One region of the Microbacterium sp. KNMS genome, then DNA from elsewhere that is predicted to be linked to it. Evidence: riboswitches for the same ligand, from Rfam matches in the RefSeq annotation. Region 1 holds a riboswitch; each other region holds the start of a gene.
What was found. A riboswitch is a leader RNA that binds a small molecule or an ion and turns the genes downstream of it on or off. The one in region 1 is predicted to bind thiamine pyrophosphate.

Region 1 (10,242 bases):
GCCGTGCGTGGCGGTCGTCTCGATCCGCGCGTCCGAGAATTCGGCGATGAGGCCATCCGGCCCCACCAGCGCGTCCGGGCACGCCGGGCCGTCGAGGTGCCCGCCCTTCGCGAGCACGAGCACGCCGTGGCGACGCGCGAGCGCGGCCGCCTGCGCGAGCGCGTCCGTCCACGATCCGATGGCCGCGACACCGGTGAGCACGGCCAGCTCCGGGAGGTTCGGCGTCACGACGTCGGCGAGCGACAGGAGATCGTGCAGCGCGCGCTCGGCCTCGGCGTCGATGAGGCGATCCCCGCTCGTGGCGATCATGACGGGATCCAGGACCACCGGCGGGCGCGTGTCGAGGCCGCGCAGCCAGTCCGCCACGACAGCGACGATCTCCGCCGTGCCGAGCATGCCGATCTTGACGGCGTCGATGCGGATGTCGGCCGCGAGCGCGTCGAGCTGCTCGCGCAGGAACGACGCGGGCGGCACGTGCACGCCCGAGACGCCCTGCGTGCTCTGGGCGGTGAGCGCCGTGATCGCGGCCATGCCGTAGCCGCCGCACGCGGCGATCGACTTGAGGTCGGCCTGGATGCCCGCCCCTCCCGACGGGTCGGAGCCGGCGATCGCGAGGATGTTCGGCACGGCGGTCATGCGACGACCTCGGCGTCCGCCCACTCGAACCGCAGCGCGGCCGCCGCCGCGGCGGGGAACTCCGCCGAGCAGATGGCGCGGACGACCGCGATCCCGGCGGCGCCCGCGCGCCGCGCGTCGCGTGCGTCGCCCGGGCCGACGCCGCCGATCGCGACGCACGGGAACTCGTGCGCGAGCTCGGCGAAGGCCGCGAATCCGCTCCATCCGATCGGGGTCGGATGGTCCTTCTTCGTCGGGGTGGCGCGCACCGCGCCCACGCCCAGGTAGTCGACCGTGCCGGCGGGGAGGCGCCGCAGCGCCTCGAGCTGGCGCGGCAGGCTCGCGCTCAGGCCGATGATCGCGTCGTCGCCCACGAGGCCGCGCACGCGGTCGGCCGGCAGGTCGGTCTGCCCGATGTGGACGCCGTCGACGGACGCTCCCGCGGCCTTCGCGGCCAGGTACACGTCGACGCGGTCGTTCACGAGCAGCGTCGCACGGCCGCGCGTATGCCCGGCAGCGGCCTCGACGAGGGCGAGGAGATCGGCGGCGGACAGGTCCTTGCCGCGGATCTGCACGGTCGATGCCCCTCCGTCGACCGCCTGGGCGACGACGTCGACGAGCGAGCGGCCGGTGATCGTCGCGGCGTCCGCGACGAGGTAGAGGGAGAGGTCGAGAGGTCGCGCGGTCATGCCGGCACCTCCGTCGCGAAGCGCTCGGGCGCGGACACGTCGACCGAATCGACCCCCGCGAGCGCGTCGAGGAACGCCACCGCGAACGAGCCGGGGCCCGTCGCGACGGCCGCCGCGCGCTCGGAGGCGGCCGCGTAGACGGCGTGCGCCGCGATCGTGCCCGCGAACGCGGCATCCGGGCCATCCGCTGCCGCGACGCAGGCGGCCACGACCGCTCCGAGCGAGCAGCCGCCTCCCGTCATGCGGGTGAGGAGCGCGCTCCCGCCCGCGATGCGCTCCGTGCGCGCGCCGTCGGTGACCGCGTCGACCGCGCCCGACACCGCGACGACCGCGCCGGTGCGCTCGGCGAGCGCGCGGGCGGCGTCGAGCGCCGCATCGACCTCGTCGGCCGCATCGACCCCGCGCCCGCCCGAGCCGGCGCCCGCGAGCGCGAGCACCTCCGAGGCGTTGCCGCGGATCACGGTGGGCCGGTGCGCGAGCAGGTCGCGCGCGACGCCGGTGCGCAGGCCGAGGGCGCCCACGCCCACGGGGTCGAGGACCCACGGCGTGCCGGACGCGCGTGCCGCGGCGACCGCGGCGGTCATCGCCGCGCGCTGCTCGGCGGTCGGCGTCCCGAGGTTGACCAGGAGCGCCGACGCGAACGCCGCGCACTCCCCGGCCTCCTCGGGGATGTCGGCCATCACGGGCGCCGCGCCCACCGCGAGCAGCGCGTTGGCCGTGACGTTCACGACCACGGCGTTGGTGATGCACTGAACGAGCGGCGCGGTCTCGCGCAGTCTCGACAGCACGGCCCCGGGGCCATCGGATACCGACAGGTGCGCGTCACTCATCAGCGACATCCCTCCGCTCGTCCTAACGAGATCAGGTGCATACGGGTGTGATCTCAGTCCCGGATGGGGACACCCCGTGTCACTGCGAGCGAGCATAGCGGGTCCGCGATGGCCCGCGCGCCGGGTCGCCTACGCTCGAAGGGTGACCTCCCCTTCCGCGACCGAGAGCGCCGGCATCCGCGTCGCCGTCTCGACCGTGATCTTCTCGCTGCGCTCGCGGCCCGGGGCCGACGCGCTCATGATCCCGCTCGTGCGCCGCACGCGGGAGCCGTTCGAGGGCGCGTGGGCCCTCCCGGGCGGATGGCTCGACGAGCGGGAGGGGCTCGACGACGCCGCCGCCCGCACGCTCGCCGAGACGACCGCGCTCAGCCCGAGCTACCTCGAGCAGCTCTACGCCTTCGGCGACGTCGACCGCTCCCCCACGCGCGTCGTGTCGGTCGTCTACTGGGCGCTCCTGCGCTCGGACCTCGTGGATGCGCAGCGCGCCGCGGAGGACGCGCCGGAGAACGTCGAGTGGTTCGACGTGGACGATCTGCCGGCGCTCGCCTTCGACCACAACCGGATCGTCGACTACGCCGTGTGGCGGCTGCGCAACAAGGTCGGCTACAGCCGGATCGCGCACGGCCTCCTGCCCGACGAGTTCACGCTGACCGAGCTGCGGGAGGTCTACGAGGCCGTGCTCGGGCGTCGCCTCGACCCGTCGAACTTCCGCCGCCTCCTCGAGGGCTCCGAGGCGCTCCTCCCGACCGAGTCGTTCCGCACCGGCAAGCATCGCCCGGCGCGGCTGTACCGCTACAACTCGGAGGTCGAGCTCGCCGATCGCGGACCGCTCGGACCGGCCTGAGGAGCCCGCTCGCCTTTGTGGTCAACCTGACTTAAAGTGGTGTCGACGACTTAGAGTCGAATCGACACGAACAGGGGTCCCCATGGCCGCGACCAGCATCACCCTCACCGCCCGCGACGCGAGCGTCGACCACGAGATCCAGGCGATCGTCTCGGGCGGCGCCGCGGGCTCGACGTGCTCGACCGACCTCGCCGCGGGGCCCTGGAGCTTCGACGCCGTCGCCGGTTACGGCCCCGGCGCCTCGATGGGCGACGTGATCCCGACCGACGCCCCGCGGCAGGGCGAGCTCCCCCGCGCCTACCGCGAGGCCCCGGAAGCCGAGCTGCATGATCGCATCCGGGCGGCGAAGGCGGCGCTCGGCGACCGCGTCGTGGTCCTCGGCCACTTCTACCAGCGCGACGAGGTCGTGCAGCACGCCGACTACGTGGGCGACTCGTTCCAGCTCGCGGGCGCGGCGAAGGCGCACCCCGAGGCCGAGGCGATCGTCTTCTGCGGCGTCCACTTCATGGCCGAGACCGCCGACATGCTGTCCCGCCCGGAGCAGTCCGTCATCCTGCCGAACCTCGCCGCGGGCTGCTCGATGGCCGACATGGCCGACATCGACCAGGTCGAGGAGTGCTGGGAGCAGCTCGCGGACGTGTACGGCCCGCTCGACGTGCCGGACGAGGACGGCCGCGTGCCGGTCGTCCCGGTGACCTACATGAACTCCTCCGCGGCGATCAAGGGCTTCGTCGGCCGCAACGGCGGCATCGTGTGCACGTCGTCCAACGCGCGCACCGTGCTCGAGTGGGCGTTCGCCCGAGGGCGCCGCGTGCTCTTCTTCCCCGACCAGCACCTCGGGCGCAACACGGCCAAGGCGATGGGCGTGCCGCTCGAGCGCATGCCGCTGTGGAACCCTCGCGCGCCGTACGGCGGGTCGTCCGAGGAGACGCTGCGCGACGCCGAGGTCATCCTCTGGCACGGCTTCTGCTCCGTGCACCGCCGCTTCACGGTCGACCAGATCGAGACCGCGCGCGCCGAGCATCCGGGCGTGCGCGTCATCGTGCATCCGGAGTGCCCCATGCACGTCGTCGACGCCGCCGACGAGGCGGGATCGACCGACTACATCCGCAAGGCGATCGAGGCGGCGACCGAGCCGACCACGTTCGCGATCGGCACCGAGATCAACCTCGTGCGCCGGCTCGCCGCCGAGCACCCGCAGCACACGATCTTCTGCCTCGACCCCGTCGTGTGCCCCTGCTCGACGATGTACCGCATCCACCCCGGCTACCTCGCGTGGGTGCTCGAGGAGCTCGTCGCGGGGCGCGTGGTCAACCGGATCGGCGTCGACGACGCGGTGGCGGACCCGGCGCGCGTCGCGCTCGAGCGGATGCTCGCGGCCAAGCCCCTGCCGACGGGAGGCGCGCGCGCATGACCGGGGTCATCGTCGTCGGAAGCGGCGTCGCGGGCCTCGCGACGGCGCTGCACCTCGCGCGCGGCGGGGCGGATGTGCAGCTGGTCACGAAGGCGGGGATGGCCGACGGCAGCACGCGGCACGCGCAGGGCGGCATCGCGGCCGCGCTCTTCCCCGATGACAGCGTCGAGAGCCACGCGGCCGACACGCTCGCCGCGGGCGCCGGACTGTGCGACCCCGCCGCGGTCGACGTGCTCGTGTCGGAGGGGCCGGCGCGCGTGCGCGAGCTCATGGACCTCGGCGTCGCGTTCGACCGCGACGCCTCGGGCGCCCTGGCGCGAGGACTCGAGGCCGCGCACGCGCATCCGCGCATCCTCCACGCGGGCGGAGACGCGACGGGCCTCGCGATCGAGATCGCGCTCATCGCGGCCGCGCTCGAGGCGGGCGTCCGCCTTCGCGAGCGGACGCTCCTCGCCGACCTCCTCGTGGAGGACGGACGCGTCGCGGGAGTCGAGCTGCTCGCCGACGGGCGCCGGGAGGTGCTCCGGGCGGATGCCGTCGTGCTCGCGACCGGCGGAGCGGGGCGGCTGTGGGCGCGCACCACCAACCCCGACGTCGTGACCGGCGACGGCATCGCGGCCGCCCTGCGGGCGGGGGCCGCGGTCGTCGATCTCGAGTTCGCGCAGTTCCACCCCACCGTGCTCGCCGAGGGCACGCCGTTCCTCGTCTCCGAGGCGGTGCGCGGCGAGGGCGCCGACCTCATCGACCTCGACGGGCGGCGCTTCGTGCTCGACGACCACCCCGACGGCGAGCTCGCGCCGCGCGATGTCGTCGCGCGATCGATCGCCCGGCGGATGGCGGAGCAGGGCGGGCGCCCCGTCCTCCTGGACGCGACGCGCATCGGCCGTCGGCGACTCGAGGCGCGCTTCCCGACGATCGCGAGGGCGCTGGCAGCGCGCGGGCTCGACTGGGCCGCGCACGCGATCCCCGTCGCGCCGGCCGCCCACTACCTCATGGGCGGGATCGCGACCGACCTCGACGGGCGCACGAGCCTGGCCGGCCTCCTCGCCGTCGGCGAGTGCGCGCGCACGGGCGTGCACGGCGCCAACCGCCTCGCTTCCAACTCCCTTCTCGAGGGCGCGGTCTTCGCCGCGCGCGCGGCCGCGGCCATCCTCGCGGGCGACGTCGATGCGGCGCCCGCGCTCCCCTCCGCGCCCGGCCCCGAGTTGCCGTCGGAGCTCGCCGCCGTCCCGCCCTTCTCGCGCGCCGCCCTGCAGCGGCTCATGTGGGATCACGTGGGGCTCCTCCGCGACGGCGCGGGCCTCGCGCACGCCGTGGCGGTGCTCGCCACGTGGCAGGACGCCCTCCCCCGTCCGCAGACGGTCGCCGCGCATGAGGACGCGGGGCTCGTGCGCGTGGGCCTCGCCGCGGCGAGCGCCGCTCTCGCCCGGCCGGGCTCGGTGGGGTCGCATTTCCGCACCGACGACGCGTCCGCACACGCGCGCGAACTCGTCTCGGCGGGTGCCGCATGCTGACGGCGTCGACGATCGAGCGCGCCGTGCGCGCCGCCCTCGAGGAGGACGCGCCGTGGGGAGACCTCACGAGCGAGGCGTTCCTTCCCGCATCCGCTCACGCGCGGGCATCCCTCGTCGCGCGCGAGGACGGCGTGTTCAGCGGAGGCGAGGTCTTCCGGGCGGCGTTCGCCCTCACGGATCGCGCGACCGACGTCGACCTCCGCGTGGCGGACGGCGCGCCCTTCGCCGCGGGCGACGTGCTCGCGACCGTCGCCGGGCCGGCCCGCGCGGTGCTCACCGCAGAGCGCATCGGGCTGAACTTCACCCAGCGGATGTCGGGCGTCGCGACGCTCACGGCGCGGTTCGTCGCCGAGGTGGCGGGCACCCGCGCGCGGATCGTCGACACCCGGAAGACGACGCCGGGGCTCCGCGCGTTCGAGCGGCACGCCGTCCGCTGCGGCGGCGGGCACAACCACCGGCACTCGCTGTCAGACGCGGTCATGGCGAAGGACAACCATCTCGCCGTGCTCCAGGCCGGCGGCGCCGACCTGACGACCGCCCTCCGCGCGGGCATCGCGCGTCTGCCGCACACGGCGCATGTCGAGGTCGAGGTCGATCGCATCGACCAGATCGAGCCCGTGCTCGCGGCCGGAGTCGACACGATCATGCTCGACAACTTCTCTCTCGACGACCTCCGTCGCGGCGTCGGGATCGTCGGCGGGCGAGCGATCGTCGAGGCGTCGGGCGGCGTCGACCTCGGGACGGTGCGGGGCATCGCCGAGACGGGCGTCGACGTCATCTCGGTCGGCGCGCTGACGCACTCCGCCCGCGCGCTCGACCTCGGTCTCGACATGCGCGTGAGCTGAGCCGTGCTCTACCTCGACAACGCCGCGACGACGCCCGTGCGGCCCGAGGTGCTCGCGGCCATGGAGCCCCACCTGACGCGCGCATTCGGCAACCCGTCGAGCCACCACACGGTCGGCGAGCGAGCCGCGCGCGCTCTCGAGGACGCCCGCGCCAGGGTCGCGGCCGTGCTCGGGATGCGCCGAGGCGACATCGTCTTCACCTCGGGCGGAACCGAGGCGAACAACCTCGCGGTGAAGGGGATCGCCCTGGGCGCTGCGGCGCGTGCACGGCACGTCGTGACGACGCCGATCGAGCACGAGTCGATCCTCGCCTCGGCCGATTACCTCCGCCGCCTCCACGGGTTCGAGGTGACCCTCCTCCCCGTCGACGCGGACGGCCTCGTCCGGCCGGACGACGTCGCCGCAGCCCTCCGCGACGACACCGCGCTCGTGTCGATCGGGCTCGCCAACAACGAGATCGGCACCGTGCAGGACGCGCGGGGCATCGCCGATGCGCTCGCGGGGCGCCGCGTCCCCCTGCACCTCGACGCCGTGCAGGCGGCGGGATGGCTACCGCTGGCCGACACGGGCGCCGACGCGATCGCGCTCGCCGGCCACAAGATCGGGGCACCGCCCGGCACCGGCGTGCTCGCCGTGCGCGGACGCATCCCGATCGAGCCGCTCCTCCACGGCGGCGGCCAGCAGCGCGGTCGCCGCAGCGGCACCGAGGCGGTCGCGGATGCCGTCGGATTCGCGACGGCGCTCGAGCTCGCCGACGCCGAGCGCGCCGAGAGCGCTCGGCGCGTGGCGGCCATCCGCGACGCCTTCATCTCACGGGTGCTCGCGCTCGTGCCCTCGGCGCGCCTCACGGGCCATCCGACCCGGCGCCTCCCCGGCACGGCGAGCTTCACCTTCGCGGGCACGAGCGGCGAGGCCGTGCTGCTCGAGCTCGAGCGCCGCGGCGTCGTGTCGTCGAGCGGGTCGGCCTGCGCCGCGGGAAGCGACGAGCCGTCGCACGTCCTCGTCGCGCTCGGGGTCCTGCCCGAGGAGGCGCAGACCGCGGTCCGCTTCACGCTCGCGCACCGCCACGAGGGCTCGCTCGACGCCGTCGCCGACGCGGTCGCCGCTGCGGTTGCGGCGGTCTGACCCCGGTGTCCCCGTGCGCCGATAGTCTCATCCGGTGACCACCGCTCCCCTCGTGACCGTCGTCGTCCCGGGCTTCGACATCGAGGGATACATCGCCGAGGCGCTCGACTCGCTGCGCGCGCAGACCCTGACCCGCTGGCGCGCGATCCTCGTGGACGACGCGTCGACCGATGGCACGGGCCGCGTGCTCGAGGAGTTCGCCGCGCGCGACGATCGCTTCCGGGTCATCCGGCATCCGCGGCGCAAGGGGCTCGGCGCGGCGCGCAACACGGCGCTCGCGCACGTGGACACGCCGTACCTGGGCTTCCTCGACGGCGACGACATCATGGTCCCGCGCGCGCTCGAGACGCTCGTCGGGTCGCTCGAGACATCCGGAAGCGACGTCGCGGTGGGGGCGTACGTGCGCCTGTGGCCCGAAGGAGGGTCGTACACGGCGGGAGAGGTCCAGCCGTGGGTCTCTGCCTCGACGAGCCCGCGGCGCGTCGGCGTCACGCTCGACGCGCACCCCGAGGTCACCGGGAACGTCGTGGCGTGGTCGAAGGTCTCGCGCACGGGCTTCTGGCGTGCGCACGACCTGCGGTTTCCCGAGAACGCGCTCTACGAGGACCAGGCGATCGCTCAGCGGATGTACACGGCCGCGCGTGCGATCGACACGGTCCCCGACGTCGTCGTCCAGTGGCGCGTGCGCGCCGACGGGAGCTCGATCACGCAGCACGAGGCCGACCCCCGCGTCTTCCGCGCGTGCCTCGCCGCGATGCGCGACGGCCTCGCGGTGCTCGCCGGCCACGGCGCCGCGCAGCGTGCCCGGGCGGGTCAGATCCTGCGCATGGACATCCCTCGACTCTCCGCGATCGCCGACGCGTCCACTCGCTCCGACCTCGACGCGTTCGCCGCCGAGGTCGAGGCACTGCACCGGGCATAGCCCCCTTCCGTCCCGTCCCCCTCCCCCGGCCCTTCCCCCTTCCATCCCATCCCCCATGTCTCACCTCCCGCGTTCTCCGGCCGGGTCCTTGCCACGAGTGGCCGCCATCCGCCCCTCTCACCGGCCGGACGCGGCAGATGCCCGAAGGGACGTCGCCTCTCACCCACGCCGCGCGACCGCGGCGCGCAGGTCCGCGAGGAGGTCCGCGGGATCGGAGAGGTCGGCCTGGGTCACCGGGAGGTAGATCCAGCCGAGTGCCTCGAGACGACGCCGCCGCGCGAGATCTCGGCGCCACTGGTCCCGATCGCGGTGATGGTCGCCCTCGTATTCGACGGCGATCCGCTGCGCGGGCAGTGCGAGGTCCACGCGCGCGATGAAGCGGCCGGACGCATGGCGCACGACGAAGTTCGCCGCGAAGGGCCCGAATCCCGCGCGGACGAGCAGCAGCCGCAGCTCGGTCTCCTTGGGCGACTCGGCACGGCTGTCGATGAGCGCGACCGCCTCGCGGAGGACGCGCGACTGCCTGTTCCGAGGACGCCGCGCGAGCTCCGCCTCGATGGCGGCCGCGCCGTGGTCGTGGGCGACGCGATCGCCGACCGCGACGAGATCGTCGAGGTCGAGGATCTCCGACAGGTCGCAGAAGGTGCGCGACGGCGACGTCAGCGGCAGACCGCGTCGCTGCCGGACCTGGTCGGCCGCGAGCTCCCGCTGGTGGCCGATGATCAGGCGGCCGCGCCGGGCGCGCGTGCCCGTCGGGGTCGTCACGTGCACGGTGCGCTCGGCCTGCTGCCCGAGCGGAAGGGGAAGCCCCCAGAGGACCGCCGCGGTCGTGTGACTGAACGCCGCCCCCGCCGGAAGCGAGAGCGCGACCGCGTGGCAGATGCTCGCCAGCCCCTGCTGGTCGATGGGCAGGCGCGCGCCTCGAACGGGCGTCCACAGATCCGACGCGCGGGACCGGCGACGCGACACCTCGGGTGCGTCCGCGAGGCGGAACGCACGCCCACGGAGATGACGTGGGAGATCGGATGGTCGTGAGCTCACGGAGCGAGGCTCGCGCACGACGGAGTGGTCGGATGCGCGCATCCACACCCTCCGGCACCGCCGCGCCGCCCTCCGCCCCCTGTGCACGGACCGTGACGGGGCACGACCGGCGCCCGCCGCCGTCCTTGCCGCGACCGGCCGCCATCCGGCCCGCTCACCGGCCTCTCGCGGCAACAGCCCGTCCGCGCTCGCGGCCGAACACCTGAGCCCTGGCTTCAGTCCTCCAGGACGCGGGTCGCAGCGAGCTGCTCGGCGGCGAGCTCGGCGTAGAGGCCGCCTGCCGCGACGAGCTGCGCGTGCGTGCCCGACTCCACGATGCGGCCGCCGTCCACGACGTGGATGGTGTCGGCGTCGATGACGGTGGAGAGGCGGTGGGCGATCGAGATGGTCGTCCGGCCGCGCG
Region 2 (10,242 bases), on a different contig from region 1:
AGCGCGATCGCGAGTCCGATGCCGCGGCTCCCGCCCGACATGAGGATCGTCCGCCCTGCGAGGGAACCGTCCTGGATCATCCGCTCTCCTTCGAACGTGCACGTGGCGCGCGGGCGCGCGCGGATCCATCCTGCCCCGGCGCGGCACCGACGGGCGAAGGCGTTATCGGATGCGCACAATCCCGGAGCGGATCCGCCGATCGGCCGCGATCGCCCGATAGCGTCGGAGTGCGCGGGCCGCGCCGCGCCGCGAGACGAGGAGGTTCGCATGTCGACGTCACCTGAGCAGACCCCGAAGTGGAAGGTGATCGGCCCCGGCCTGGTCGTCGCGGCGACCGGCGTGGGCTCGGCCGACATGGTCGCGACCCTCGTCGCGGGCTCGAACTACGGCTACATGCTCCTGTGGGCCGTGGTCCTCGGCGTGATCCTCAAGATCGTGCTCGTCGAGGGCGCGGGGCGGTACACGGTCGCCACCGGCCGCACGATCTTCGAGGGGTGGCGCTCCCTCGGGCGCTGGCCCGTGTGGTACTTCGCCCCGTACATCGTCATCTGGGGCTTCGTGTACGCGGCGTCGGCCATGAGCTCGACCGCGCTCCCGCTCGTCGCGCTGTTCGGCGGCGAGACCTGGATGTGGGCGGTCGCGATGGGGCTCGCCGGCTTCGTCCTCATCTGGTTCGGCAAGTACCGCTTCTTCGAGCGCATCACGGCCGCGCTCGTCGGCCTCATGTTCGTGACGATCGTGATCCTCGCGATCATCGCGGCGCCCAACGTCTTCCAGGTGCTCACCGGCCTCGTCCCTCTCCTGCCGGATGCCCCGAACGGCATCTTCTACACGCTCGCGCTCGCCGGCGGGGTCGGCGGCACGATCACGCTCGCGGCGTACGGCTACTGGCTGCGCGAGAAGGGGTGGGACAAGCCCCGCTTCCTCCGCGTCATGCGCATCGACAACACGGTCGCGTATGTCGTGACCGGCATCTTCGTGATCTCGATGCTCATCGTCGGGGTCGAGGTCGTGCAGGCGGCGGGCGTGGCGCTGGCGTCCGGCGACCAGGGCCTTCTCGAGCTCGACGCCGTCCTGCGCGAGCGCTACGGCGACTTCATCGGCGTGTGGTTCCTGGTCGGCTTCTGGGCCGCGGGCTTCTCGTCGCTGCTCGGCGTCTGGAACGGCGTCTCGCTCATGTTCGCCGACTTCATGGGCAACATCACCGGCAAGGGCTCCGATCACGCCGACTCCCGCGGACACGGCAAGTGGTTCCGCGTCTACGTGCTGTGGCTGACGTTCCCGCCCATGCTCATGCTGTTCCTCGACCAGCCGATCTTCCTCGTGCTGCTCTACGGATTCCTCGGCGCGCTCTTCATGCCCTTCCTCGCGATCACGCTCCTGCCCATCCTCAACACCGATCGCGTGCCGACGGCGTTCCGCAACCGCTGGCACCACAACGTCGCGCTCGGCATCACGGCCGTGCTCTTCATCGTGCTCGGGGTGTACCAGGCCTGGAACGCGATCGCGACGGTCATCGCGGGCTGAGCCCGCGCCGCCTCACCAGCGCGGGTGGATGGCCTCGCGCAGGCGGGCGTCGTAGATCCGGCGCACGCCGGCCTCGAACGCCTCGCCGAGCGGGGAGACGGAGCCCGCGGCCGCGTTGCTCCGCGCCTGGGCGATCGAGCGGGCGCCGGGGATGACGCTGCTCACGCCCGGCTGCTGCCACAGCCACGCGATCGCCGCCTGCGCGGGCGAGACACCCTCGGGTGCCTGCTCGGCGACGAGCGCGCTGAACTCGCGCGCGGCCTGGACGCCGGTCGCGTAGTCGACGCCGGAGAAGGTCTCGCCCACGTCGAAGGCCTCGCCCGAGCGGTTGTATGTGCGGTGGTCGTTCGCCGCGAACGAGGTCGTCTCGTCGTACCGCCCTGACAGGAGACCCGACGCGAGCGGCACCCGGGCGATGATCCCGACCCCGGCCTCCTGCGCCGCGGGGAGCACCTCGTCGAGCGGCTTGAGGCGGAAGGCGTTCACGATGATCTGCACGGTCGCGACGTTCGGCCGCGCGATCGCCGTGAGCGCCTCCGCGACGGTCTCGACGCTCACGCCGTAGTGGGCGATCGCCCCCTCGTCCACGAGCACGTCGAGCGCGTCGAAGACCGCGTCGTCGGCGTACACCGACGACGGCGGGCAGTGCAGCTGGACGAGATCGAGAGTGTCGACGCCGAGGTTGGCGCGCGACCGGTCGGTCCACGCCCGGAAGTTCTCGAGCGTGTAGTTCTCGGGCACCTGATCGACGCGACGGCCCATCTTCGTCGCGACCGTGATGTCGTCCCGCAGACCGCGCTCGTCGAGGAAGCGGCCGATGATCTGCTCGCTGCGGCCGTCGCCGTAGACGTCGGCGGTGTCGAAGAACGTCACGCCGCCCTCCGTCGCCGCCGCGAGCACGCCGAGCGCGTCGGCCTCCGACACGTCGCCCCAGTCGGCGCCGAGCTGCCACGTGCCGAGTCCCACGACGGAGACGTCGCGTCCGGTTCGTCCGAGTGTCCTGTGCTCCATGTCCGCCTCCGCGTCGTGGGTTGTCGAGCCGCGTCCGATTATGCCCGCCCCGACGACACCGGGCTCAGCTCGGGCCGAGGATGAAGTTCCACGCGCCCGTCGCGATCGCGACGGCAACCGCGGTGAGCGAGATGCCGAGGCCGATCGCGAGGAGCATCCACTCGCGCGCGCCCCAGGGCGAGCGGCGCGCCCACGTCCGGGCGCGGTCGCTCCCGAAGCCGCGCGCCTCCATCGAGGTCGCGAGGGTCGCCCCGCGACGCAGGGCGAGGACGACGAGGGCGAAGGCCATCCCGAGGACGCGGCGCACACGGCGGGTATCGGCGACGCCGCGCGCACGACGGGCCAGCTCGAGCTCGCGCCAGTCGTCGAAGAGGAGCCCGACCAGGCGCATGCCGCCGAGCGCACCGAGCACGAACCGCGCCGGGAGCCGCACGCGCTGCGCGAGACCATCCGCGAGATCCGTCGGATCGACGGTCGCGAAGAGGACGACGCCGGGCAGCGCGAGCGCGAGGATGCGCAGGCACGTCGCGGCGGCGAGGGCGAGCGATCCGTCGCTCACGCGCACGAGCAGCCACTCGAAGTGGACGGTGCCGCTGGGCTCGCCGTACAGCGCGATCGTCACGGCGGCGAGCGGCGCCGCGATCCAGACGGGCGCGGTGCGGCGCCAGAACGTGCGCGCGTCGACGCCGGCGGCGAGGAGCAGCGGGATCTCGAGGAGGAGCGCGACCGCCGCCGAGACGACGTCGATCGTGAGGATGAGCGGGAACGCGATGAGGAGCGCGGCGCCGAGCTTCGCGACCGGGTTCACGTGCGCGAGCGGGCCCCGAGGGATGGGCGGCGCTGGGATCATCCGAGCACCCCCGCTCCGTCGAGGCGGTGGACGCGCGCCTCGAGGGCCGTGAGGACGTCGGCGTCGTGCGTCACGGCGACGACCGCCGACGGAGCGGCGTCTGCTCCGTCGCGCAGCCGGGCGATGATGTCGACGAGCTCGGCCCACGTCGTCGCGTCCTGGCCGAACGTCGGCTCGTCGAGGACGCAGACGCGCGGCCGGGTCGCGAGCATGGCCGCGACCGTGAGGCGGCGCTTCTCGCCGCCCGAGAGGGTATGGGGGTTGGCGTCCGCGAGGTGCGCGAGGCGCAGCGCGGCGAGGAGCTCCTCCCCGCGCGCCGAGATCTCCGCGTCGGGCACTCGGAGCGCGCGCATGCCCACCTCGAGCTCGGCGCGCACCGTGTTCGCGAGGAGCTGGTGATCGGGCGACTGCAGCACGGTGCCGATCCGGGTGAGGAGCTCGCGCGAGCGCCATCGGATGGGCGCGGGGCCCGCCCCTGCCGCGAGTTCGGGTGCCGCCGCCACTCGGCCATCGACCGGCGGCAGGAGCCCTGCGACCGTGCGCGCGAGGGTCGACTTCCCCGCGCCGTTGCGGCCGGTGATGCCGAGCACCTCGCCGGGGCGCACCTCCAGGTCGACGGGGCCGGCCACGGCCGTGTCGCGCAGGCGCCCCACCTGCAGCGCTTCCGCAGCGAGGAGAGGAGCGCCCGGCGCGTGGCGCGGCGAGCCGGGGCGACGCGGCGGGATGCCCGGCACCCACACGCCGCCCGACGCGAGCTCGGCGCCACGTCGGGCGAGGACGACCTCGGGCGTCCCGTCCGCGACGACGCCCTGCTGCCCGTCGCCGAGGACGATCACGCGATCGACGACGGGAAGCCACACGTCGACCCGGTGCTCGACGACGACGAGCGTGGCGCCCGTGTGCGCGACGACGCGCGACACCGCGTCGCGCACCTCGACGACACCCTCGGGATCGAGGTTCGCGGTCGGCTCGTCGAGCAGCAGGAGCCCGGGGCGCATGGCGAGCGCACCGGCGAGGGCGAGGCGCTGCTTCTGCCCGCCCGACAGGGCGGACGTCGAGCGGTCGAGCGGCACGTCGAGGCCGACGATCGCGAGCGCCTCCTGCACGCGCGACCAGATCTCGTCGTGCGGGACGCCGAGGTTCTCGCACCCGAACGCGACGTCGTCCCCGACGCGCGCGAGCACGGCCTGTGCGTCGGGGTCCTGCTGCACGAGCCCGGTCCGTCCGCGTGCGGCCTCCGGCGGCGCGCCGTCGACGAGGAGACGGCCCGCCTGCTCTCCCTCGTCCTCCCCGCCGAGCACGCCGGCGAGCGCCTGCAGCACGGTCGACTTGCCCGATCCGCTCGCTCCGAGAAGCAGCACGCGCTCCCCGGGCCGGATCGACAGCGTGACGTCCTGGGCCGCCCATGCCAGGCGCGTGCCGTACCGCCATCCCCACCCCTCGGCGAGGATGCCGCAGGGGCGGGTCTCCGCCGCCGTCACGTCAGACGCGTCGCGCGACGTCGCGCCCCGCGGCGAAGCGGCTGAGCGCTCCGGTCGCCGCGAGTGCGCGCACGATCGCCCAGCCGCCGAGGCCGGCGATGACGGCGCCCGACAGCGTCGTCGACGCGATGTAGATGGCCGTGAAGGCCGCGTCAGCCCCCGCGTACCAGTTGACGATGTCGTTGATGCCGCAGGCGAGGCCCGCCGCAGCGCCCGCGAGCGCCGCGACGACGGGACCGAAGGCGCGGTACAGGAAGATCGCGAGGACGATCTCGGCGCCGAGGCCCTGCACGAGGCCCGAGACGATCGTGAGCGGACCCCACTGGTTGCCGACGAGCGCCGAGATCACGGCGGCGAGCAGCTCGGTGTAGAGCGCGGCGCCCGGCTTGCGGACGACGAGTCCGCCGATCACGCCCGCGATGAGCCACGGGCCGGCGACGAGGCCGCCGAGCCCGGGCAGGAGCGGGCTGAGCAGCGTGCTCGGCAGCTCGTAGGCGATGTTCCAGACGAGGAACACGACCGCGCACGCGACGCCGATCACGCTCGCGACGACGATGTCGACGACCCGCCACGTGAAGCGGCGTCCGGTCGCGGTCTGTCCTGCGGAAACGGACGTGGACATTCGTTCTCCTTCCTTCGCCGGCATGACCCGGATCAGGTTCGACGGTCGACGCGCGGCTCGCGTCCTCTCAGTCCGGCTCGGCGGACTCCCGTGTGATGTGGGCTGATTCTACTCGCATCCCACGAGCCGCTTCCCGTCTTCGCAGGAGCAGCGGGTACCGTATGCGGGTGGCAATCGACGACATCCCTGCGGCGGAGACCGCGCCGTCGCAGGACGCCGCTGCGGCGCTCACGGCGCTCGGCTGGGTCGACCCCGACGCCGTCGCCGCCTCGCGCACGGCGGGCGCGCTCCCCACGAGCCGCCTCGTGCCCGTCGAGCCATCGCTCCTTCCGCCGCGCACGCGCCGCCGGTTCTGGCTCGGGCCGACGGTCACCCTCGGGGTGCTCGCCCTCGGCTACGTCGCATCCTGCGCGGTGTGGCCGCTCGCGAACGTCGCCCCCACCATCTCGGATCTCACCGTCGAGACGCCGATCGGCGAGGAGTTCCCCGTCACCTGGCCGGAGGACGGCATCGCCGCGCTCGCGGCGGAGGGCGGCCCCGGCGGCCCGATCGCCTCGAGCGACGAGGCGCTGCCGATGGCGAGCATCACGAAGATCATCACCGCGCTCATGATCATCGAGCGCGAGGGCCTCGAGCTGGGTCAGGATGGGCCGTCCTACGCCTTCACGCAGGCCGACAGCGACGAGTACTGGGCCTATCTCACGGCCGATGAGTCGTCGCTCGATGTCCCCGTGGGCGGCACGCTCACGCTGCACGAGATGCTGCAGGGCGTCATGCTCGGCTCGGCGAACAACTACGTCGACCGACTCGTCCTCGAGCTGTGGGGCACGCAGGAGGCCTGGCTCGCCGACGCGCAGGCCTGGCTCGCGCAGCACGAGCTCACGGGCATCACGGTCGCCGACCCGAGCGGCATCGACCCGGCGAACACCGCCGACGCGCGCTCGCTCATCCGCCTCGCCGAGATCGCGCTCGAGGATCCGGTCCTCGCGAGCATCATGGCCGAGGACTCCGTCGTGCTCCCGGGAGCGGGGCTCGTCGAGAACTCGAACCCGCTCATCGGGGACGAGGGCGTGGTCGGCCTGAAGACCGGCTCGCTGTGGTCGACGGGCACGCAGTACTGGAACCTCCTGTCCGCGAAGGAGGTCACGATCGGCCAGACGAGCGTGACGCTCTACGCCGCGGTCGTCGGCCAGCCCGACGACGACAGCCGCGCGATCGTGAGCCGCGAGCTCCTCGCGCAGCTCGAGGAGGGCATGCAGCTGACGACCGCGGTCGCCGCCGAGGTGCCCGTCGCGCACGTCAGGACCGAGTGGGGCGCGCAGAGCACGATCGTGACCGCCGACGAGGCCCAGGTGATCTCGTGGCAGGGCGTCGCGCCATCCACCGATCCGTCGTACGAGGTCGAGCTCGGAGCCGAAGCCGGCGACGAGGTCGGCACGCTGGCCGTGCAGGGCGGGATGGACGACACGAGCGTCGCGCTCACCCTCACCGACGACGTGCCCCCGCCCTCCTTCTGGTGGAGGCTCACGCACCCGCTGTCGCTGTTCGGCCTCGACTGACCCGACCGACCAAGCATGTCTCGCTCGGCGCGGCCAGACGACCGAGCATGTCTCGCTCGGCGCGGGAGGCCGGCCGAGCATGTCTCACTCAGCGCGGGATTCGGCCTCCCTATCCCGCCGGGAGTGAGACATGCAGATCGGGCGGCATCCAGAGCGGGCGACCTGCGGGGCGGGCGACATGCAGATCGGGCGAGGCGCGGACGGACGGGGTGACAGAGGCGGACCGCCCCGGGAGGGAGCGGCCCGCCCTCTGATCAGGCGTCGGCGAGACCGGGAACGACGTACCGCCGCTCGTTGCCGAACCGGTGCGCGGTGATCGACACCGCCTGCTCGTGCAGGAACGGCAGCATCTCCACGCGGCCGGCCGACGTCACAGGACCGTCGTACACGGCGACGTTGGGCGCGCCGTCCGTCGCCGCCACGACGTCGGCGAGCGCACCGCCGAGGAGGCGGATGCGCCCGCCCGTCTGGGCGAGGCGCGCCGCGCGGGCCGCCCACGCCTCCGCATCCTCGAACGTCACCTCGACGCCCGCGTCCGTCAGCCACGTCGCGACCCGCTCGGGAAGAGCAGTCGGCGTGCTCACGACGAGCTCGGCGCCGACACGCAGCCCCGCTGCCGCCACGCGCACGAGCTCCGCCGGCGGGCGTCCGTCGAAGCGGATCGTCACGGGAACCGGCGCGTACCGGAGCACGTTCTGCTCGAGCCGGAGGCCCTGCACATCCCGTGCGACGCCGAACTCCTCCGCGAACGCGACGACGTCGGTTGCGAGCGCCTTCTCGAGCCACTCCGCGCCATCCGCGGCGCCGAGCGCCTCGACCGCGCGCCGCGCCGCGCCATCCGCCCTGCTCGCCGTCACGACGGGCGCATCCGTCCAGGTGCCGAGCCCGAAGAGGTAGCTCGGGCCGCCGGCCTTCGTCCCGGCGCCGACCGCCGACTTCTTCCAGCCGCCGAACGGCTGGCGCTCGACGATCGCGCCGGTCGTGCCGCGGTTCACGTAGGCGTTGCCGACGTCGATGCGCGAGAGCCACCGGGCGATCTCGTCCTCGTCGAGGGCGTGCAACCCCGACGTGAGGCCGTAGTCGACGGCGCGCACGAGGTCGATCGCCTCGTCGAGGGTCTCGGCGGTCATGATGCCCAGCACCGGGCCGAAGTACTCCGTGAGGTGGAACTCGCTGCCGGGCTGCACGCCGTCGCGGATGCCTGGCGTCCACAGGGCGCCGGCGTCGTCGAGCTGCTTCGGCTCGCGCACCCACGTCTGACCGGGCTCGAGCTCGGTGAGGGCGCGGCGGAGCTTGCCCTCAGCGGGGCCGATGAGAGGGCCGATCCGGGCGGCGGCCTGCCACGGCATGCCCACCTCGTAGCCCTCGACCGCGTCCACGAGCTGGCGGCGGAACCGCTCGCTGCGGGCGACCGATCCCACGAGGATGACGAGCGACGCCGCCGAGCACTTCTGGCCGGCGTGGCCGAACGCCGAGTACGCGACGTCCTTCGCGGCGAGGTCGAGGTCCGCCGACGGGGTGACGATGATCGCGTTCTTACCGCTCGTCTCGGCGAGGAGCGGGAGGTCGCGCCGGAACGACCGGAAGAGCTCGGCGGTCTCGTACGCGCCGGTGAGGATGACGCGCTCGACGCGCTCGTGCGACACGAGCCGGCGCCCCAGCTCGTTCTCCTCGACCCGCGCGAGACGCAGCACGTCACGCGGGACGCCCGCCTCCCACAGCGCCTCGGCGAGCACGGCGCCGCAGCGTCGCGCCTGCGACGCCGGCTTGAGGATCACCGGCGACCCTGCGGCGAGCGCGGCGAGGGTCGAGCCTGCGGGGATGGCCACGGGGAAGTTCCAGGGCGGCGTCACGACGGTGAGCCGGACGGGCTCGAACACGGCCCCGTCGACCTCGGCGAGCCGCAGGGCGCTCTCGGCGTAGTAGTGCGCGAAGTCGACCGCCTCGGAGACCTCGGGGTCACCCTGCTCGATGACCTTGCCGCACTCGGACCCCATGACCTCGAGCAGCTCGGCGCGCCGGGCCTCGAGGATGTCGCCCGCGCGATGCAGGATCGCCGCGCGCTCCTCGGGGGCGAGCGCGCGCCATCCCTCGCCCGCCGCGACCGCGCCGTCGACGACGGCGTCGACCTCCTCGAGCGCGCGGAGCGTGTGCGCGGCGAGCGTCTCCTCGCCCAGGGTCGACGCCGCCATGCGGGCGCGGATCTCCGCGGCCCAGGCCCGGTTGCCGGCGATGCTCGGGTCGCTGTCGGGCGCGTTGCGGAAGCCGTCGCGCGGACCCTCGGGCTGCGGCTCACGGCGATCCTGCACCCGGTTGGACGGGGGCACGTCGCTCGGCATGAGGTCGATCGACGCGAGGAAGCGGTCGCGCTCGCGCGCGAACAGGGCGGGATCGGCGTCGAGGTCGAACACGGCCGACATGAAGTTCTCCGGGCTCGCGCCCTCCTCGAGGCGGCGGATGAGGTACGCGATCGCGACGTCGAACTCGTCGGGGTGCACGACCGGCGTGTAGAGGAGGAGCGACCCGACCTCGCGGCGCACGACCGCGGCCTGAGCCGTGGCCATCCCGAGGAGCATCTCGAACTCGAGGCCCGGGCCGTCGGCGATGCCGCGGCGCTTCGCGAGCAGCCACGCGAGCGCGATGTCGAAGAGGTTGTGGCCCGCGACGCCGATGCGCACCGATCGCACGCGCTCGGGGTGCAGCGCGTAGTCGAGCACGGCCTTGTACGACGCGTCGCTGTGCTGCTTGCTCGGCCAGGTCGCGAGCGGCCAGCCGTGGGTCTCCGCGTCGACCTGCTCCATGGGGAGGTTCGCGCCCTTCACGACGCGGACCTTGATCGGGGCGCCGCCTCGCGCGACGCGACCACTCGCCCATTCCTGAAGGCGCATCATCGCGCCGAGCGCGTCGGGGAGGTATGCCTGGAGGACGATGCCGGCCTCGACGTCGTGGAACTCCGGGCGCTCGAGAAGGCGCATGAACACCGCGAGCGTGAGGTCGAGGTCCTTGAACTCCTCCATGTCGAGGTTGATGAACGTGCTGTTCGCGCGAGCGGCCGTGTAGAGCGGCGCAAGTGCGGCGACGGCGTGGTCGACGGCCTCGTCGAACGCCCACGGGCTGTGCGGCGCGACGGTCGAGGACACCTTGATCGACACGTAGTCGACGTCGTCGCGCTCGATGAGGCGTCGGGTTCCG
Region 3 (10,242 bases), on a different contig from region 1:
TCTCGATGAGGCCCACCGGGCGGCCTACCACGCAGCCGCGTCGGTCGCGGCGAACTTCCTTGTGACCATCGCCGATGCCGCGGAGCGGATCGCCGAGACCGCGGGCATCCCGGCCAAGGAGGCGCGCCTGCTCCTCGCGCCGCTCGTGCGGCGCACCGTCGAGAACTGGGCGTCGGGAGGGCCCGCGACAGCCCTGACGGGCCCGATCGCCCGCGGGGACGAGGAGACGGTCGAGCGCCAGCGCGCGGCGATCTCGGCCGGCCGGCCCGAGCTCGTCCCGCTCTTCGACGAGCTGTGCGAGGCGACCCGCGCGCTCGCACGCAGGAAGGAGCACGCGACATGAGGATCGTGCGCACCGTGTCCGACATGCGCGCCGCCGTGCGCGCCGCGCGAGCCGAGGTCGCCTCGATCGGCCTCGTGCCCACGATGGGGGCCTTCCACGAAGGACACCTCTCGCTCATGCGCCGTGCGCGGGAGGCGTCCGACGTCGTCGTCGTGTCGCTCTTCGTCAACCCGACGCAGTTCGGGGCGAACGAGGACCTCGGCTCCTATCCGCGCGACGAGGCCCGGGATGCCGCGCTCGCCGAGGAGGCGGGAGCCGACATCCTCTTCGCGCCGTCCGTCTCCGAGATGTATCCCGACGGCTTCGCCACGACCATCCATGTCTCCGGCATCACCGAGGTGCTGTGCGGCGCGCACCGCGGCCCGCACCACTTCGACGGCGTCGCCACCGTCGTCGCCAAGCTGCTCTCGATCGTCACCCCTGACGTCGCCTTCTTCGGACAGAAGGACGCGCAGCAGGTGCTCGTCGTGCGCCGGCTCGTCCGCGACCTCGACCTGCCCGTGCGGATCGAGGCGTGCCCGATCGTCCGCGAGCCGGACGGCCTCGCGATGAGCTCGCGCAACGTCTACCTCGATGCCGCAGCGCGGGCGCAGGCGACCGCGCTGAACCGGGCGCTGACCGCGGCGGAGGATCTCGCGGCGCGGGGCGAGCGGGATGGCGCGGTGCTGCTCGCGGCCGCGCGATCCGTCCTCGCGGAGGCCGGCATCGAGCCCGAGTACCTCGAGTTGCGCGACGCCGAGCACCTCCGCCCTCTCGTCCGCGTCGATCGGGACGCGCTGCTCGCGGTCGCGGCCAGGGTCGGCGCCGCACGCCTCATCGACAACCGCATCCTCAAGGGAGAATCCTGATGCGCCGCATCATGCTCAAGTCGAAGATCCATCGCGCCACCATCACGGGAAGCGACCTCAACTACGTCGGCTCGATCACGATCGACCCCGATCTCCTCGAGGCGGCGGACATCCTCGAGCACGAGCAGGTGCACGTGCTCGACGTCGACAACGGCGCGCGCTTCGAGACGTACACGATCGCGGGGGAGCGGGGCTCGGGGGTCATGCAGGTCAACGGCGCTGCCGCCCGGCTCGTGCACGCGGGCGACACGATCATCGTCGTCTCCTACGCCGAGTACGACGAGAAGGACCTCGAGACGTACGAGCCCGTCGTCGTGCACGTCGACCGGGGCAACGGCATCATCCAGGTCGATGACGCGGTCGACCGTCTCCTGACGGCGCGCGCATGAGCACGCGGCCGGCGGCCCGCCCGCGCGTCGCGCCGGCCGACCTCGCCGCGCGCAAGGCCGCGGGCGAGCGCATCGCCATGGTGACCGCGTACGACCATCCCAGCGCGCAGGTCGCCGAGGCGGCAGGCGTCGACGTCGTGCTCGTGGGCGACTCGGCCGCGATGACGGTGCTCGGATACGACAGCACCGTGCCCGTCACCGTCGACGAGATGATCATGCTCACGGCCGCGGTCCACAGGGGTCTGCAGAGCCCTCTGCTTGTCGCGGACCTGCCGTTCGGCTCGTACGAGGCCTCCGACGAGATCGCCGTCGCGACCGCGCAGCGCTTCGTGAAGGAAACGGGGTGCGATGCGGTCAAGATCGAGCGCGGCGGCACGTCGGTCGATCGCGCGCGCGCCATCGTCCGCGCGGGCATTCCCGTCATGGGGCACGTCGGCCTCACGCCGCAGACGGCGACCGCCCTCGGCGGATACCGCGCGCAGGGGCGGACCGCCGACGACGCACTCGCGGTGTGCGAGAGCGCACTCGCGCTGCAGGAGGCCGGGTGCTTCGCGATCGTCTTCGAGGCGATCCCGAGCGACGTCACAGACGCCCTGATGCCCCGGATGAACGTCCCCGTGATCGGCATCGGAGCGGGCCCCGCCACCGACGGCCAGGTGCTCGTATTCCATGACCTTCTCGGCATATACGGGGGTCGTGCGGCGCGTTTCGTCAAGCGGTACGCCGAGCTGCGGGGGGACATGATCGCCGGCGTCGAGCGCTATGTCGCGGAAGTCCGCGCGGGACAGTACCCAGCGACCGAGCACGGCTACTCCATGCCCGAAAAGGAATCTACCCGTCTGAGGGAGCTGCTCGACGCGCTCTGACCCGCCGACTTGCGCGGCCGCGGCTCCCTGCTACTCTGATCCGGTCCACACGGGAGTCCCAGCAGGGGCTGAGAACGAGCTGACGCTGCTCGCGACCGTCGAACCTGTTCGGGTCATGCCGGCGTAGGAAGTAGGAGCAGCTCTTTTGCGCACCCTGGAAGCGACGCATTCGCTCGCATATCTGCACGACGACGAGCACGGGATCCGGGTGCCGGTCACCCGCATCGCGCTCACGGACTCGCCGAACGGCGAGCGGAACGAGCCGTTCACGGCCTATCGGACGTCGGGCCCGGGCAGCGACCCGGTGCGGGGACTGCCGCCGCTGCGGGCCGACTGGATCGCCGCACGCGGCGACGTCGAGGAGTACGACGGGCGCCCGCGCGACCTTCACGACGACGGCCGAGCGGCCGCGCGGCGCGGCGCCGCCTCCGCGGAGTGGCGGGGAGAGTCCGCCCGCCCGCGCCGCGCACGTCCCGGCCGGCGCGTGACGCAGATGCACTACGCGCGGCAGGGCGTCATCACGCCCGAGATGCGCTTCGTCGCGCTGCGCGAGGGGTGCGACGTCGAGCTCGTCCGCTCGGAGCTCGCGGCGGGGCGCGCGATCATCCCGAGCAACATCAACCACCCCGAGAGCGAGCCCATGATCATCGGGCGGGCGTTCCTCGTCAAGATCAACGCGAACATCGGGAACTCGGCCGTCACGAGCTCGATCGCCGAGGAGGTCGAGAAGCTCCAGTGGGCGACGACGTGGGGCGCCGACACGGTCATGGACCTCTCCACGGGCGACGACATCCACACGACCCGCGAGTGGATCATCCGCAACGCGCCCGTGCCGATCGGGACGGTCCCGATCTACCAGGCGCTCGAGAAGGTCGACGGGCAGGCGCATCGCCTCACCTGGGAGATCTTCCGCGACACCGTGATCGAGCAGTGCGAGCAGGGCGTCGACTACATGACGATCCACGCGGGCGTGCTGCTGCGCTACGTGCCGCTCACGGCAGAGCGGGTGACGGGCATCGTCTCGCGCGGCGGCTCGATCATGGCGGGCTGGTGCCTCGCCCACCATCGCGAGAACTTCCTCTACACGCACTTCGACGAGCTGTGCGAGATCTTCGCGCAGTACGACGTCGCGTTCTCGCTCGGCGACGGCCTGCGCCCCGGCTCGACGGCCGACGCCAACGACGCGGCGCAGTTCGCCGAGCTCGACACGCTCGCCGAGCTCACGCACCGGGCGTGGGAGCACGACGTGCAGGTCATGGTGGAGGGGCCCGGGCACGTGCCGCTGCACCTGGTCCGGGAGAACGTCGAGCGCCAGCAGGAGCTCTGCTCGGGGGCGCCCTTCTACACGCTCGGCCCCCTCGTCACCGACGTCGCCCCGGGGTACGACCACATCACCTCGGCGATCGGCGCGACCGAGATCGCACGGTGGGGCACCGCGATGCTCTGCTACGTCACGCCCAAGGAGCACCTGGGGCTGCCTAACCGCGACGACGTGAAGACGGGCGTCATCACGTACAAGATCGCGGCGCATGCAGCCGACCTCGCGAAGGGCCATCCGGGGGCGCGGGATCGGGATGACGCGCTGTCGAAGGCGCGCTTCGAGTTCCGCTGGCGCGATCAGTTCGCCCTCTCGCTCGACCCCGACACGGCGGAGGCCTTCCACGACGAGACGCTCCCGGCCGAGCCGGCCAAGACGGCGCACTTCTGCTCGATGTGCGGCCCGAAGTTCTGCTCGATGCGGATCTCCCAGGACATCCGCGACCGCTTCGGCGGCGCCGAGGAGCAGGAGGCGATCGCGGCCATGCGCCGGAAGTCCGAGGAGTTCGTCGCCGCCGGCGCGTCCGTCTACCTCGACGAGCCCCGTGTCCGGAGCTGACAGCAGGGTCGACGTCGCCGTCATCGGCGCAGGGGTCGTCGGCACGGCGATCGCCGTCGCGTGTGCGCGCGCGGGGCGCTCGGTGCGACTCATCGACCCCCGCCCGGGAGACGGCGCAACGTATGCCGCGGCCGGAATGCTGAGCCCCGCGGGCGAGCTCCAGCACACCGAGCGCGCTGCCGTGGCGCTCCACCGCGCCGCGGCGGCCGCATACCCCGACTTCGTCGCATCGCTGCCCGGCGGCGCTGCGGCGTGCGGGTACGAGGCCGCCCCGACGCTTCTCGTCGGGGTCGACGACGCCGACCGCCGTCGGATCGTCGAGCTCGTGGACGCGGCGCCCGCGGTGCAGGCGGAGCGACGGAGCGTCCGAGAAGCGCGGGCCGCCGAGCCTCTGCTCGCGCCCGGACTCTCGTGCGCGTACGCGGCGGACGGCGACCATCGCGTCGATCCGCGTGCCCTCGTCCGCGCGCTTCGGGGCGCGCTCGCGCCATCCGCTCTCCGTCCGCTCGCGGCGAGGCGCCTGCTGCGCGGGCGGGGCGGTGCTGTGCACGGTGTCGAGCTCTCCGACGGGACGGCGATCGCCGCGGCCGAGGTGGTCGTCGCGAACGCGCTCGGCGCGGCGGACCTGGGCGCGACGCCGCCCGGCGTGCTGCGCCCGGTGCACGGAGACATCCTCCGCCTCCACGCGGCGGGCCTCCCGCGCCTCGCGCACACGGTCCGCTCCCTTGTCCGCGGCCGTGCCGTCTACCTCGTGCCGCGTGTCGACGGCGGACTCGTCGTGGGCGCGACCGAGCGCGAGGACGCCGACGACGCGGTCTCCGCGGGGGGCGTGTCGGCGCTGCTCCGCGATGCGGCCGAGGTGATGCCGCTCGTCGACGAGTACCGCTTCGTCGAGGCGACCGCCCGCGCCCGCCCGGCGACCCCCGATCATCTGCCCCTCGTCGGGCGGACCGCCCCGGGCCTCGTCGTCGCGACGGGAACGCATCGCAACGGCGTGCTGCTCGCCCCGCTCATCGCAGACCTCTGCCGCCGCATCGTCGACGACGTCGCCCCGCCGCGCGGCGTCGAGGCCGACCTGCTCGACCCTGGGCGGTTCGCCCCCACCCGCCTCCAACCCGGGCGCGACGCCGCGCCCCGTGACCGTGAAGGAGTCCTCGCATGATCGAGATCGATGTCAACGGAAGTGCTCTGCGGCTGCCCGAGGGGGCGGCCGTGTCGACGGTCGTCTCGGCGCTCACGGGCCGCGCGGTGACGCCCGAGGGCACGGCCGAGGACGGCGCGCCCCTCGGCGTCGCGGTCGCGGTCGACGCGGTCCTCGTGCCGCGCGCCCGCTGGGGGTCGCATCGGCTCGGCCCGGGCGCGCGGGTCGAGGTGCTCACCGCGGCGCAGGGCGGCTGACGTGGAGCCGCTCGTCATCGACGGCGTCGCCCTGTCGTCGCGGCTCATCGTCGGCACGGGCGGTGCGCCGAGCCTCGAGGTGCTCGACGAGGCTCTGCGGGCGTCGGGCACCGAGCTCACGACGGTCGCCGTGCGGCGATACGGAAGCGGAGCGGGCGGCCTCTACGCCCTGCTGCGCGAGCGCGGCATCCGCCTCCTCCCCAACACCGCGGGCTGCCGCACGGCGCACGACGCGGTGCTCACGGCCGAGCTCGCGCGCGAGGCGTTCGGCACGAGCTGGATCAAGCTCGAGGTCGTCGCCGACGACACGACGCTCCTGCCCGACCCGGTCGAGCTGCTCGACGCCGCGGAGCGGCTCGTCGCGGAGGGCTTCACGGTCTTCGCGTACACGAACGACGACCCCGTCACGGCGCTGCGGCTCGAGCAGCTCGGGGTCGCGGCGGTCATGCCCCTCGGCGCGCCGATCGGGACGGGCCTCGGCATCCTCAACCCCCACAACATCGAGCTCATCGTGTCGCGCGCATCGGTTCCCGTCGTGCTCGACGCGGGCCTCGGCACGGCGTCGGAGGCGGCGCTCGCGATGGAGCTCGGCTGCGACGCGGTGCTCCTGGCGACCGCGGTGACCCGCGCGCACGACCCCGTGCGGATGGCCGCCGCGTTCCGCCATGCGGTCGAGGCGGGCCATCTCGCCGCGCATGCGGGGCGCATCCCCCGCCGGCGGCATGCCCGCGCATCGTCGGAGACCGAGGGGATGGCGGTCCTGTGACGGCGCTCGTGGCACCCGGTCCGGCGCTCTCCGACGATGAGCGGGAGCGGTACGGCCGGCAGCTCATCTTGCCCGGCATGGGCGATGCCGCGCAGCGCCGCCTCCGTGCGGCGCGCGTGCTCGTCGTGGGCGCGGGCGGCCTCGGCTCGCCCGTGCTGCTGGCGCTCGCCGCGGCGGGGGTGGGCGTGCTCGGCGTGGTCGACGACGACGCCGTCGAGCTCGGCAACCTGCAGCGCCAGGTGATCCACCGGGTCGCGGACATCGGACGACCGAAGACGGCATCCGCACGCGACGCCATCGCGGCGCGGAACCCCGGGATCGAGGTGCGCGCCCACGCCCTGCGTCTGGATGCGCGGAGCGCGGCCGGCGTTCTCGCGGACTACGACCTCGTCGTCGACGGCTCGGACAACTTCGCCACGCGGTACCTCGTCGACGACACGGCGGCGGCGCTCGGCCTTCCGCTCGTCTGGGGGTCGGTCCTCCGGTGGGAGGGCCAGGTCGGGGTCGTCTGGGCTGAGCGCGGCACGCGCTACCGCGACCTCTACCCGGATGCGCCGGGAGCGGCGCTCGACTGCGCGACGGCGGGCGTGTTCGGCCCGCTGTGCGCGCTCGTCGGCGCCCAGATGGCGGCCGAGGCGATCAAGCTCATCACGGGAGCAGGACGCCCCCTCCTCGGCCGCGTCGTCGTCGTGGACGCACTCGGCGCCGGATGGCGCGAGGTCGCGTTCGCGGCGGATGGCCCGGCGCAGGCCCCAGCGGATGGCCCGGCGGAGGCCACGGGGGACGGCGGGGCGGGGGCCACGGAGGATGGCGCGGTGCCGATCGTCTCGGCCGCCGAGCTCCGCGCTGCCCTGGCCGGGGGCGCCGCGCCTCTCGTCGTGGACGTGCGCGCGCCATCCGAGCCCGGGGCCATCCCGCACGCCGTCCGCTGGACGCTCGACGAGATCGAGGCCGGGGAGGAGCCGCCCGAAGCCGTCCGGCGTGCGCTCGTCGAGCGGCGCGAGGTCGTCGTGCACTGCGCCCTCGGGGTGCGGTCGCGCCGCGCGGCCGAGGTGCTCCGCGGGCGCCCGGAGTGGCGCGCTCACCCGCTCCGCTCGCTCGCGGGTGGGATCTCGGCGTGGCACGCGCTCGAGCAGGCCCCGGCGCCGACGTGCGCCGCGGCGCCGTGACGCGATTCGGGAAAACCCGAAAGAACGTCTCCGGCTGACTCTGGGGCGCCCGCGCGAGGGCCGCCCTAGCTTGGAGGCATGACCACACAGCTCGCCTCCGCTTCGACCGCGAGGACGTCGCGCCCGCTCCGGGTGGCCGGGGCGATCGCCCATCTCGCGGCGCTCGGCTTCCTGGGCGCCTTCGCGTTCACCGCTCTCTTCGGGCTGCTCGGCTTCGGCCTCGGCACCCTCCCGCTCCTCGGCTTCGGGCTCCTGCTGCTCGTCGCCTTCGTCTACGTCCTCTTCGCCGTCGCCTGGCTCGAGACCGCGCGTGTCGACGGGCTGTACGGCTTCGGCCTGCCCGCGCTCGCATGGCGCCCCCGCGTCGGCCCCGGCTTCGGCGGCTGGATCCGCACGCTCCTGCGTCAGGCGGTCGACCCGCGCATGTGGCGGGCGATCGCCAACCTCGCGATCGCGACGGTCTTCGGCGTGATCGTCATGGGGCTCTTCCGCCTGCTCATCTGGTCCATCGCGATCTGCTTCGCTCCTCTCTCGGGCGCGGACACGGTGCGCGGCGCGTTCGGCCTCGAGTTCGCCGCCGCGTGGGCGCCGCTCGCCGGCATCCTGGGCGTCATCGTGACCGCTGCCGGGATCGTCGGGCTCGCGCTCCTGCACGGCGTGCTGAGCCGCGCGATCGTCGTGCCGTCGCAGGAGGAGCAGCTGGCCGCGCAGGCCCGCACCTCCGACGCGCAGCGAGCGGGCGCCGTGCGCGCCTCCGAGGTGGAGCGGACGCGCATCGAGCGCGATCTCCACGACGGCGTGCAGCCCCGTCTCGTCTCCGTCGGGATGACCCTCGGCCTGGCCCAGCAGAAGATCGACAGCGACCCCGATGCCGCCCGCTCGCTGATCGAGGAGGCGCACACCTCGACGAAGGCGGCCATCACCGAGCTCCGCCAGCTCGCGCGCGGCATCCACGCGTCCGTGCTCGACGACCGCGGCCTCGACGCGGCGCTGTCCGCGCTCGCCGGGCGCTCGCACATCCCCGTGCACCTCGACGTGCGGATGGACGGCCGGTGCAGCCGGGAGGCCGACGCGGCGGTCTACTTCGCGATCGCGGAGTCGCTCACGAACGCCGCGAAGCACTCGCGTGCCGCGGAATGCCGGGTGGTCGTGCGCCGTCGCGACGACGGCGTGCTCTGGGCCCGGGTCGAGGACAACGGCATCGGCGGGGCACGCGTGCTCCCCGGCGGCGGCCTCGACGGCATCTCGAACCGCATCCTGTCGGCGGGCGGCACCGTCCGCCTCGACAGCCCGAACGGCGGACCGACCGCCCTGGAGGTGAGCGTGCCATGCGCATCCTGATCTGCGAGGACTCAGTCCTCCTGCGCGAGGGCCTCGTGCGCCTCCTCGAGGACGCCGGCCACGAGATCGTCGCGGCCCTTCCCGACGCGCGCGATCTGCTGGCGACCGTGGAGGCATCCGCCCCGGATCTCTGCATCCTCGACGTGCGCCTCCCTCCGACCTTCACCGACGAGGGGATCCGCGCGGCGATCGAGGTGCGGGCGGCTCATCGCGAGCTCCCCGTCCTCGTCCTCTCGCAGTACGTCGAGGAGCGCTACGCGAGCGAGCTGATCACGGCGCAGGGCGGCGCGATCGGCTACCTCCTCAAGGACCGGGTGGCCGACGTCGCGGAGTTCGTCGAGTCGGTCGACCGCATCGCGCAGGGCGCGACCGTGCTCGACCCCGAGGTCGTCGCGCAGCTGCTCAGCCGGCGCACCCGCGACGAGCGGATGACGCGGCTCACGGAGCGCGAGCGCATGACGCTCGCTCTCATCGCGGAGGGCAAGTCGAACCAGGCGATCGCCGGCGTGCTCTTCGTCTCGGAGGCGAGCGTCGAGAAGTACGTCACCTCCATCTTCCAGAAGCTCGGCCTCGAGCCGGACGAGTCGGGCAACCGCCGCGTTCTCGCAGCTCTCGCCCACATCGAGAACACGGGCGGAACGCCCCAGACAGGAGCGACACGATGAGCACCCCCACCACCCCGCCGGCCTTCGATGCGTCGGCGTACGATCCCGCGGCCGTGCCCCCGCGCCCGGCCCCTCCCACCCCTCCCGCATCGGGCGGCAAGGTCGTCGCGCTCGTCGTCGCGGTGATCGGCGGCGTGGCGCTGCTGGGCACCGCCATCGGCTCGGGCGTCGCCGCGGCGCGCGGCGCGTTCTCGGTCGACGAGACCCTCACGGCGGCGGCCGCCGGCGTGACCTCCCTCGACATCGACGCCTCCGGGGCCTCCTTCGCGATCGCCTACGGCGACGTCGACGAGGCCGTGCTGGAGGTCACGAACGCGGATGACGGATGGCGCGTCTCGCGCGACGGCGGCGAGCTGTCGGTCGACCGCCGCGACGGGTTCTTCCGCGGCTGGTGGTTCGGCGGCGACTGGTTCGGGGGCGACTGGTTCGACGACGAGCAGACCGTCGTGCTGACGCTGCCGGAGCGCCTGAAGGGCGCGGGCCTCGATGTCGACCTCTCGCTCTCGGGCGGCAGCCTCACGGCCGAGGGCGACTTCGGCGAGGTCGACGCCGAGGTCGGGGCGGGGTACCTGAGCCTCGAC

Region 2: it holds a riboswitch for thiamine pyrophosphate, as region 1 does, so the genes downstream of both, ACWXWW_RS13795 (ECF transporter S component) here and thiM (hydroxyethylthiazole kinase) in region 1, are expected to answer to the same signal.
Region 3: it holds a riboswitch for thiamine pyrophosphate, as region 1 does, so the genes downstream of both, thiC (phosphomethylpyrimidine synthase ThiC) here and thiM (hydroxyethylthiazole kinase) in region 1, are expected to answer to the same signal.

Annotation. Positions count from the first base shown of each region.
Region 1 is NZ_JBSQBP010000009.1:30,042-40,283, reverse strand. Features, by position in the region: gene thiD (bifunctional hydroxymethylpyrimidine kinase/phosphomethylpyrimidine kinase) at 1-636, opposite strand, end outside; gene thiE (thiamine phosphate synthase) at 633-1,304, opposite strand; gene thiM (hydroxyethylthiazole kinase) at 1,301-2,134, opposite strand; TPP riboswitch at 2,126-2,221, opposite strand; gene ACWXWW_RS07370 (NUDIX hydrolase) at 2,277-2,978, shown strand; gene nadA (quinolinate synthase NadA) at 3,061-4,392, shown strand; gene nadB (L-aspartate oxidase) at 4,389-5,906, shown strand; gene nadC (carboxylating nicotinate-nucleotide diphosphorylase) at 5,900-6,751, shown strand; gene ACWXWW_RS07350 (cysteine desulfurase family protein) at 6,755-7,876, shown strand; gene ACWXWW_RS07345 (glycosyltransferase family 2 protein) at 7,911-8,798, shown strand; gene ACWXWW_RS07340 (hypothetical protein) at 8,958-9,839, opposite strand; gene ACWXWW_RS07335 (ABC transporter ATP-binding protein) at 10,055-10,242, opposite strand, start outside.
Region 2 is NZ_JBSQBP010000023.1:4,722-14,963, reverse strand. Features, by position in the region: gene ACWXWW_RS13820 (SDR family oxidoreductase) at 1-80, opposite strand, end outside; gene ACWXWW_RS13815 (Nramp family divalent metal transporter) at 268-1,527, shown strand; gene ACWXWW_RS13810 (aldo/keto reductase) at 1,540-2,538, opposite strand; gene ACWXWW_RS13805 (energy-coupling factor transporter transmembrane component T family protein) at 2,603-3,388, opposite strand; gene ACWXWW_RS13800 (ABC transporter ATP-binding protein) at 3,385-4,869, opposite strand; gene ACWXWW_RS13795 (ECF transporter S component) at 4,871-5,491, opposite strand; TPP riboswitch at 5,483-5,593, opposite strand; gene ACWXWW_RS13790 (D-alanyl-D-alanine carboxypeptidase family protein) at 5,659-7,050, shown strand; gene ACWXWW_RS13785 (bifunctional proline dehydrogenase/L-glutamate gamma-semialdehyde dehydrogenase) at 7,305-10,242, opposite strand, start outside.
Region 3 is NZ_JBSQBP010000013.1:36,381-46,622, forward strand. Features, by position in the region: gene ACWXWW_RS09675 (DUF2520 domain-containing protein) at 1-343, shown strand, start outside; gene panC (pantoate--beta-alanine ligase) at 340-1,191, shown strand; gene panD (aspartate 1-decarboxylase) at 1,191-1,580, shown strand; gene panB (3-methyl-2-oxobutanoate hydroxymethyltransferase) at 1,577-2,446, shown strand; TPP riboswitch at 2,486-2,593, shown strand; gene thiC (phosphomethylpyrimidine synthase ThiC) at 2,592-4,322, shown strand; gene ACWXWW_RS09700 (FAD-dependent oxidoreductase) at 4,309-5,484, shown strand; gene thiS (sulfur carrier protein ThiS) at 5,481-5,720, shown strand; gene ACWXWW_RS09710 (thiazole synthase) at 5,722-6,486, shown strand; gene ACWXWW_RS09715 (ThiF family adenylyltransferase) at 6,483-7,655, shown strand; gene ACWXWW_RS09720 (histidine kinase) at 7,734-8,996, shown strand; gene ACWXWW_RS09725 (response regulator transcription factor) at 8,984-9,661, shown strand; gene ACWXWW_RS09730 (hypothetical protein) at 9,658-10,242, shown strand, end outside.